DNA from 2 places in the Lysinibacillus sp. RC79 genome. Region 1 is predicted to be linked to the other one. Evidence: riboswitches for the same ligand, from Rfam matches in the RefSeq annotation. Region 1 holds a riboswitch; the other holds the start of a gene.
The links. A riboswitch is a leader RNA that binds a small molecule or an ion and turns the genes downstream of it on or off. The one in region 1 is predicted to bind preQ1.
Positions count from the first base shown of each region.

Region 2: it holds a riboswitch for preQ1, as region 1 does, so the genes downstream of both, ABH968_RS24455 (QueT transporter family protein) here and queC (7-cyano-7-deazaguanine synthase QueC) in region 1, are expected to answer to the same signal.

Region 1 covers NZ_JBGCCD010000009.1:773-5,694, forward strand. The annotation lists gene ABH968_RS10730 (leucine-rich repeat domain-containing protein) at 1-901, shown strand, start outside; PreQ1 riboswitch class I at 1,155-1,201, shown strand; gene queC (7-cyano-7-deazaguanine synthase QueC) at 1,469-2,128, shown strand; gene queD (6-carboxytetrahydropterin synthase QueD) at 2,132-2,605, shown strand; gene queE (7-carboxy-7-deazaguanine synthase QueE) at 2,598-3,326, shown strand; gene ABH968_RS10750 (transglutaminase family protein) at 3,465-4,319, opposite strand; gene ABH968_RS10755 (alpha-E domain-containing protein) at 4,381-4,922, opposite strand, start outside.
Region 2 covers NZ_JBGCCD010000039.1:31,727-36,648, reverse strand. The annotation lists gene trpB (tryptophan synthase subunit beta) at 1-956, opposite strand, end outside; T-box leader at 1,015-1,215, opposite strand; gene ABH968_RS24455 (QueT transporter family protein) at 1,306-1,788, opposite strand; PreQ1 riboswitch class I at 1,795-1,839, opposite strand; gene ABH968_RS24450 (DUF1259 domain-containing protein) at 2,175-2,570, opposite strand; gene ABH968_RS24445 (hypothetical protein) at 2,653-2,907, opposite strand; gene ABH968_RS24440 (transposase) at 3,273-3,458, shown strand; gene ABH968_RS24435 (RNA-guided endonuclease TnpB family protein) at 3,610-4,686, shown strand.

The DNA.
Region 1 (4,922 bases):
ATTGAAGCTTACATCGGTAAGAAATTTAAAAACGCTTGATTTTATACAAAACATGCCCAACCTGCAATCGATTGATCTTGAAAATATGGACATTACGAATTTAGAACCCCTTAGAAATAAGTCTTCAATGACAAAGTTGCGTTTAGCTTCTCTTTATAAATTAGAATTGCTTGATATAGTGAACAGCCTGACCTCACTGACCGATTTATCGATAACTGGTTATAGTGGCCAAATAGCATCGATTGTAGCACCCCATTTAAAAAAAGCGGAACTAAAAAGTACTTTCTTATCCAAGTTAAAGGCACCTGCTTTAAAAGATTTGACTGTTGATATAAGTGGGGCACAGTCGTATTTGAATGGAGCAGAATTACTGAAATACCCACAGCTAGAACAACTTACAGCGATGGAGTCTGGCGATTTTACAGGCATTCGTTCTTTAAATCGTCTGCCAAATCTGCAAACAATAAATTTAAATGAAACAACTTTTTATGAAGAGACGAGTAAATTATTCAATTTACAGCATGTAAAAACGTTAAATTGTAATGAGTGTAGGTTTCAAATTAATAGTCAAAATTCATTTAACAACAACATACTGGAACATTTAACTTTGAATAGTGTATCCTTCCGAATAGGTAATGGTGACTGGGTGCATGAAGTTGATAAGGTTATGCCTTACTTTGGTGGCTTTTCAGCTCTGCGTTCATTCACTATACAAGATAGTTCACTACAATCGTTAAGTTTTATGGAAAATTGGCAACAAATTGAGGTGCTTCATTTGGAAAATAACGCTATTTCAAATGTAGAGCCATTAGTGGATTTGCCCAATTTGAAAAAGCTATATATTTTAGGAAATCAGGTGCAAAATAAATCTGTTCTAGATAATGGAATTGTGATTTATTGAGGTAATGTGACTATATATATCCTCACTTAGTCTAATCAAGGTGATCCGTATCACAAATAGTTGAGGTTATTCTGTTCGAAAAAATATAAATGAATCTAAGCTCAGCAAAGTGTTTAGTGTACTGCTAAAATATAGGGCAGTATAACAGTGATTTTTCCAGAGAAGCATTTATAGGAAGATTTTATAAAAAAATCTATTTGACGTTTTATACTATTTTTTGTATTATATTGAAGAAAAGAATGCCCGGACTAGAACGGGAGAGGTTCATAGCTAATACCCTCTATAAAAAACTATGGAAACATGACAATATGCCATGTCCATATCGGACGTGGCTTTTTTTTATGTTTTTACTTATGTTTTAATAGAATGATTGGTGATGCCTCTCTTGAAAAGTGTTGGGAAACATTTTGCAAGGAGGTTTTTTTATGTTTGGCTGAAGCCATGAAGAAGGTTGAAGGATTTAATATTATTGGGTAACCAAGGTACACAATATTTGTTAAAAAACTAAGAAGAAAGTAGCGCTTTTTCTTAGAGTGCTGTTTTCTCGATATAAGGGAGTTTTTATAGATGAAGCAGGAAAAAGCAATTGTTGTATTTAGTGGCGGTCAGGACAGTACAACCTGTTTGTTCTGGGCAAAAGAACGTTTTGAAGAGGTTGAGGCAGTTACTTTTGATTACGGTCAAAGGCATCGCCTTGAAATTGAATGTGCGAAGGTGATAGCAGAGGAGCTCGGTGTCAAGCATCATATTCTTGATATGTCACTCCTGAATCAGCTTGCTCCGAATGCATTGACACGACAAGACATTAAGGTAGAAGACGGAGAAAATGGTGAGCTTCCATCGACTTTTGTGCCTGGCCGAAATCTTCTCTTTCTTTCATTTGCGGGCGTTTTAGCGAGCCAAGTAGGAGCTAAGCATATTGTAACTGGCGTTTGTGAAACGGATTTTAGCGGATATCCGGATTGCCGAGATGTTTTTATTAAATCCTTGAATGTAACGTTAAATTTATCGATGGATGATTCCTTTGTGATTGATACACCGTTGATGTGGCTGAATAAGGCACAGACATGGGAGCTTGCTGATCAGTTTGGGGCACTTGAATTTGTTCGGGAAAGAACGCTGACTTGCTATAACGGTGTAATAGCAGATGGCTGTGGTGAATGCCCAGCATGTAAACTGCGAAAAAAAGGGCTTGATGAGTATTTAAGTTACAGGAAGGAGTTTTAAGGCATGTCAGATTTTAAAATCGTCGATAAGCTCCAAAAAATAGATGAAGATATTCAAAGAAATCAATTGAACTATCATGCAAAGCGTGTTCTCATAAGTAAAGAATTTACCTTCGATGCTGCTCATCATTTACATAATTATGAGGGGAAATGTAAAAACCTCCACGGTCATACGTATCGCGTAGTATTAGGACTGAGTGGATACACAGATGAACGCGGTTTGATGATCGATTTTGGCGATATAAAAGGAATATGGAAACAAAAAATAGAGATTCATTTGGATCACCGCTATTTAAATGAAACACTTCCTCCCATGAATACGACGGCAGAGAACATTGTTGTTTGGATTTACGAAAAGTTGGCTGAGGCCTTGCTTGATGAACAAGGATATAACGGTGCGCGTGTAGAGTTTATAAGGCTATATGAAACTCCGACAAGCTATGCAGAAGCGAGACGGGAGTGGATGGAAGTTGAGTAGAGTACCTGTTATCGAGATTTTTGGACCGACGATTCAGGGTGAGGGAATGGTAGTTGGCCAGAAGACAATGTTTGTGAGAACTGCAGGCTGTGATTATTCTTGTTCTTGGTGTGATTCATCGTTTACGTGGGATGGCAGCGGAAAGGATCTTATTGTCCAAATGACAGCGGAAGAGATTTGGTCTGAGTTGAAACGTCTTGGAGGCAGTGGCTTTTCATTTGTCACGATTTCAGGCGGCAATCCTGCACTCATTCAAAATTTGGAAGAGCTCATTGCAATTTTAAAAGAAAACGACATAAAGGTCGGGGTGGAAACACAGGGAAGTAGGTGGCAAAAATGGATGTATGAAATTGATGAACTGACAATCTCACCAAAGCCACCTAGTTCTGGAATGACCACAGACTATTCGGTGCTCTCCGATATCTTCGAAAAACTTAAAAATCGAAACAGTAATCACCATGTATCCCTCAAAATAGTCGTTTTTAATCAAGAGGATTACGATTATGCTAAACAAATTCACCATCGATATCCAATGATTCCTTTTTATCTCCAAGTCGGTAATGATGATCTCAAAACGACTGACAATTCACGATTAATTATACATTTATTAGATAAATATCATGCGCTGATTGATAGAGTGATTAAGGATGAGGAATTAAGAGATGTTAAAGTACTGCCACAGTTGCATGCCTTTGTTTGGGGGAATAAAAGAGGTGTATAGTGTGCTATTACAAAAATGTCTTTAAATTTACCTGAGGAGTAATATTATGAGAATATTATTTTATATTTAATAAAACCCCTGATTCTTCTGCTTAGCGTAGAAAAATCAGGGGTTTAATTTAAACCATTGCACGTTTTGTTATAAATGATTCAATGCTTTGACACTCACTTTAACTGATAAATCATGCTTTCCACCTGAATAAACACCTTCAACAGGGCTTATATCAGAATAATCACGGCCAATGCATAAAATAATGTGATTTTCTAATACTTCTACGTTATTAGTTGGATCTAGACCAATCCAGCCGATTCCCGGTATCATGACTTCTACCCAAGCGTGGGTTGCAATATCACCGATCAAGGCAGAGTTTTCATCGACGTATAAATAACCGCTAACATAACGAGCTGGAATTCCTTTAGCTCTTAGCACCGCAAGCATGACATGTGTGAAATCCTGACAAACACCTCGCTTTTGGACGAATGCTTCACTTGCCGTTGTCGTAACATTGGTTGCACCAGGGACGTATTCAAAAGTCGAGTATAAATATTGCATTAAATTTAATGAAAATAGTACAGGATTTTCAGCATGACCAATTGCATGATAAACTTCCTCTAACTGATTTTCTGTCATATACGTAAAGTGCGTAGACTTTAAATAGGGCAAATAATGCTCATAAAACAGTTGCGAGTGAAAAATGGTCTGCATCTCTGGTGAATATTGAATGCGATGAATAAATGGTGCACGTTGAATGCTGACAATAGAGGTCGTTTGAATTTCTAGCTCTTGGTGCTGCTCAGGTATATAAAAAGTGCCAACTGTATTGCCCCAAATATCTGTATGCTCACGCGTTAAAGATGATGGAGTAATGGCAATTAGATAGGATAATAAGCGTTGACGCTCATCGCCCCTTGGCTTTAAGCGGATTGTATTTAGGCTTTGATCGACTTCAGACTCATATTGAAAAATATTAGTATGTTGAATTTCAAATTTCATTGTGTCCGCTTCCTTTGGATTACTGACTTGCTTGTTGAAAGGGAGCTGAGGTTGATTCCTTTCAAGGTTGTACGCTGGGTTCATATAAATGATAAATTGTTGCAAATGTATTTCCAAAATCAATACATTGACACAATCTTTCCTCCATTAATAAAATCGTTTCCTCTAATGTAATATTCCATAAATCTACATTCATCATGGCAAATAATAAACTTTTTAATGGGGTATGAAGCTCTAAAAACTTTGCTGAAAGAGGATCGTTTTCTAAACAAACAAATGCTTCTTCTAATTTTTGTAAGCAAAACATCACTGAACGAGGGAAATGCTTATCATGTAATAAATATTGAATAACGCAAAGTAAATTGGTTTGGCGATGCTTTTGCAAATAAGACTCAGTCGCCCCTGATAAATCGAGTAAAAACGAACCGTCCGCTTCTATTAAGGAGATAGCTATTTCCTTATGTTGCTCCAGTATAATTAAAGCCATACGAATCGTTTTTTCAGCACGTTCTAACCATTTCCCAACTTGTATGAAATAAAAGGGTAAATCTCGATCCATCGAGCCTTCGATAAGCCCAGTAACCGTCAAAGAAGTCTTTCGAA
Region 2 (4,922 bases), on a different contig from region 1:
TATTCTCCACGACCAATTGTTTTTAAATAACTATGCTCTGGACCAGCTCCAGGATAATCTAGTCCAGCGGCAATCGAATATGTTGGTAGTGGATTGCCCTCTGCATCTTGCAGTACTAAACATTTGAAGCCGTGTAATTCACCCGGTGTTCCTTCATTTAATGTTGCTGCCTTATCGGGTTCAATACCGATGAGGCGAACTTTTTCATCTGCAATATATTCTGCAAATGCACCAATCGCATTACTACCGCCGCCGACACAAGCAAGTACTGCTGCTGGTAGCTTTCCTTCTTTTTCTAAAATTTGTTCACGACTTTCACGGCTAATGACTGATTGGAAATGCTTCACCATTGAAGGGAATGGGTGAGGTCCAACAGCGGAACCAAGTAAATAGAAAGTTGTCTCATAGTTTTCTACTAAATCAGCAAATGCTGCATCCACTGCATCCTTTAGTCGCCCTTGACCTTTATCAACTGCTACTACCTTTGCACCAAGAAGCTCCATACGGAAGACGTTTAATGCTTGACGCTTTGTATCCTCTAAACCCATATAAATTGTGCAATCCATCCCGAACATTGCACAAGCAGTTGCTGTTGCTACACCATGCTGACCTGCACCTGTTTCGGCGATAACATGATTAGCACCCATGCGCTTTGCCAATAAAATCTGACCTAGAACGTTATTAATTTTATGAGAACCTGTATGGTTAAGATCTTCACGCTTTAAATAAACTTTTGCGCCACCTAATTGTTTTGTTAAATTTTCAGCAAAATAAAGTGGAGATTTGCGCCCAACATATTCATGGAAATAATAATCTAGCTCTTTATTAAAGTCTTCATCGTCTTTATATTTTTGGAAGTTTTCATCTAAAATATTTAATACATTTTGAAGCTCATCAGGAACAAAGCTACCGCCAAATTCACCAAAATATCCTTTTTTCTCTACTACTGTACTCATCTCTTCTCGACTCCTCTTTCTAATTTTTCCATAAAAAAAAGTCACTACAATCCTTCTGTAAAAGGACGAGTAACCGTGGTGCCACCTTCATTCGCAAAAATTGCGCGCTTTCGTACTCTGGTAACGGGGAGTAAATTCGTCCTCACATTTGATGAGGCTGCTCTAAAGTCCATTCACAAGTATGTACTACTGATTTGCACCAACCATCAGCTCTCTTTAAGTACTACCGCTTGCTACTATTCTTTTTCCTCGCATTTATTGAAATGAATTCTAAAGTATTTTCAGAATAGTGTCAAGGTATGTTGTGCTAAGAAATTAAAAAAAGACGAATCTAATAAGACCCGTCTGTTTAAATTAAATTTTTGAAGTTTAAGCGTTTATTCAATGTATACATAATCGGTGCACCGACCGCTAAGACAACAAATTCACCTGCAGCAACAGTTAACCATGTCCAGAAGAATGGTAACTCTAATGCTAAGTTCAATTCAAATGCAATGATAAACATAGTGCATGTAAATAAAAATGTATTGATGACTAAACGTGCCCAAATATTTTTGACAAATTTACAAATAAGAATGAACAACCCAAGGGTAATCATCGAATGGCCTACACCGAAAACTAAATCGTACATGCCGAGTGGTGAAAATATATTGGAGATAAATACGCCAATAATAATCCCAACGGCAAAGCGTGGATTAAAGGCAACTAAATGGTTAAACATTTCGGATAGACGGAACTGCACCTCTGTAAAGCCAAATGATCCGACTAGTAATGTAACAGCAATGTAGAGCGCTGCAATAATACCGCTCGTTGCTAAAAATTTAACTTTCATCTTCATTTCTCCTTAGTTTTTTTACGTGGGATGGTTACGAACCACGTGAAGCAAATGCAATCATATCAATGTTCATGCTTGTTTGTAAATAGCGATGAGTAAAAAAAACGCGGAAATTCATAGTGCTAACGGTAATATTTAGCTCTTGTTCGTTGCTCATTAATTAGATGTGTGTAGGCATGTCCAAGATTTAATGTTCAATCCAAAAGAAGGGGAGCTCGTACACTTGCTAAAATGCGAAAGAAACTTATGCAGAGATAGTAGAGCTAAATTCTTCTTTACAGATGGACTATAGATGAGAAGTAACCTCGAAACTTAGAAGTGATGGAGCTGTCCGGTCACTTGTTAAAAGAACTGTTCAAAGCAGTTCTTTTAAAGTGACCATTTCAGTATTTTTTTAAAACACTAAATGCTTGAGCAAATTTTTGGGCAAAGATTAATGGGGGCTCTATTGATTGAAAGTGAACGTATAAAATAGCGGGATCCGTAAATATCCAATGATTATGAACAGCACTTATAATCAAATTATTTTCTGCAAGTACTTTAACAAATGGCTGTAATTCCTCTTGGAGTACTACAACTTCACCTAAGTTAAGTGCATTTCCATATATATCAAGCGATTCGAATGTTATCCCAGCATGAAGTGCACTACGACTTGGGCGACCTTGAATCTTAACATAAAGGCTTCGATGAAGTTTTACTGAACATACGCCATGTTCCACAGAAGCTTTTCCGTTGGCAATCTGTGCAAATTTCGTACACATATTTTGAAAGCTTTGCATTTTAGACACCTCTACTTTTTATATTAATAATGAGGATGTCTTGGCGCGAAAGTAGTACATATAACGGGTTTCTGATTTGAAATTACTCCTCTAAAATATTTTTAATTTCTTCTATTTCCAAAATTAAATCGTCTACTTGTTGCTTGAATTCATCTGTATATTCTAATTCCTCATCCAATTCTTTTGTATACTCTAAGGCATTTAAGGCAAAATCCAAAGCAAATGCAAATAGACTGTCACATAGATTAGAAATGATTGTGTCAATATTTCCTGTACTTGCTTTTGGTTTTTCTTGTGAATAAGACGGCTGAGTTAATTCGATATCATCATTATTCATAGTATTCCTCCTTTTTGGGAACAGCACTAACCTCATTTGCATCATATGCATTACATGTAAAAAGGGAGACTAAAATGAACATTTTCTGCAGATCATTCTTATTAGAAATAAATGTGTTACACGTCTAACCGTGAAGGAAGTAGAACGAGAGGGTGATTCTAAAGCACTCGCGAGTTGTTTTTATTCAGCAATTCCAGGGGTTGCTCAAACGTACATATGCTTCCCTGATATCCCGTTACAGATTTTCCGAACGGGAAAGCCCAATCCTTCAGGTATGAGATGAGAGTGAGGTCGGATACGGAGTGCTACTAAAAACTGAAAGGTTTGCTGTACTTCAAGTATCCGAAAATTTCGCACTTTTTTGTATGTATGTTGCTTTTATAAATAAAGCTGATACATTTAAGTTGAGAGAGGAATTTCCTCATCTTCAACATTTACCAAGCCAATGGACACGTTCCTATTTTGTATCTACCGCAGGAAACGTATCGAGTGAAATCATCAAGCATTATGTGGAACAACAAAAAACAAGGGGGGAATACTATACAAGTTAAATGTAGTAATTGTGGTTTTGCGCAATTTTCCAAAGACTGAAAATTCAATAAATTCTGTAGCTCAGTTCATGGTCAATAATTAGTGAAGCAATTTTAGAAGAGTAAAGAAGAGTAAAAAAGCTAGATTAATTAGAGACTGAGGTGAAGAACAATGTCGCAAACAATAACAGTTAAAGTCAAACTGCTTCCAACAAAAGAACAGGCTTCTATTTTGAAGAATATGAGTCAATCGTATGTTTATACAATCAATACCCTTGTTTCTGAAATGGTTGCAGATAAGAAAAGTACAAAAAAATCAAGCAAGGATATTTCTACCGACCTGCCAAGTGCTGTTAAAAACCAAGCGATTAAAGACGCTAAAAGTGTGTTTAAGAAAGTGAAGAAAAATAAATACAAGGTTGTTCCTGTGTTAAAGAAGCCAGTGTGTATTTGGAATAACCAAAACTATTCTTTTGATTTAACGCACATTTCAATGCCTATCATGATGGATGGCAAGGCAACTAAAACGCCTATTCGTGCTTTGCTGGTCGATAAGGATAACCGTAATTTGGATTTGTTGAAACACAAATTAGGTACTCTTCGTATCACAAAGAAAGCGAATAAATGGATGGCACAAATAGCTGTCACCATTCCTACAAGTGAAAAAACAGGAACAAGGGTAATGGGTGTAGATTTGGGTTTGAAAGTCCCTGCTGTTGCAGTGACAGATGATGGAAGCGCTTGTTTCATTGGAAATGGTAGACAAAACAAATATGTCAGACGTACATTTAAATACAAACGTAAGAAGTTAAGTAAATTAAAGAAATTAAATGCTATTCGTAATCTTAATGATACAGAACAGCGATACATGAAAGGACAAGACCACAAGGTTAGTCGTGCGATTGTTAATTTTGCTAAAGAAAATAAGATTTCTGTCATTCGTTTAGAACAACTAACGAACATCAGACAGACGGCAAGAACAAGCCGTAAAAACGAAAAGAATCTGCATAACTGGTCATTCTATCGTCTTGCTCAATTCATTGCGTACAAAGCGAACCTAGTGGGTATTAAAGTTGAATTTGTGAATCCTGTATACACAAGTCAAACATGCCCGAAATGTTCCGAAAAGAATAAGGCATATGATAGAAAATATAAGTGTAAATGTGGATTCGAAAAACATCGTGATTTAGTCGGTGCAATGAATATTCGATATGCACCTGTGATTGATGGTAACAGTCAATCAGCCTAAGATGCTATATGCACTGTCTTAGGAAGGGTAATGAGATCCCCTCATCTTGAAGGCTGTTCAAAACAGAAATGGACTGCGAACGCGTAGTCATTCAAGAATCCCACCCGTCATACCGTAAGGTGTAGGGCTTGCGACTTTAGTCGTGGGAGTCTCAACTCAAAGTAGTTGGTTAGTAGATATCTTGAAAAAGTAAGAGCGCATTATATCTGTTATGAAGGCAGCCTGACATTTCCAAT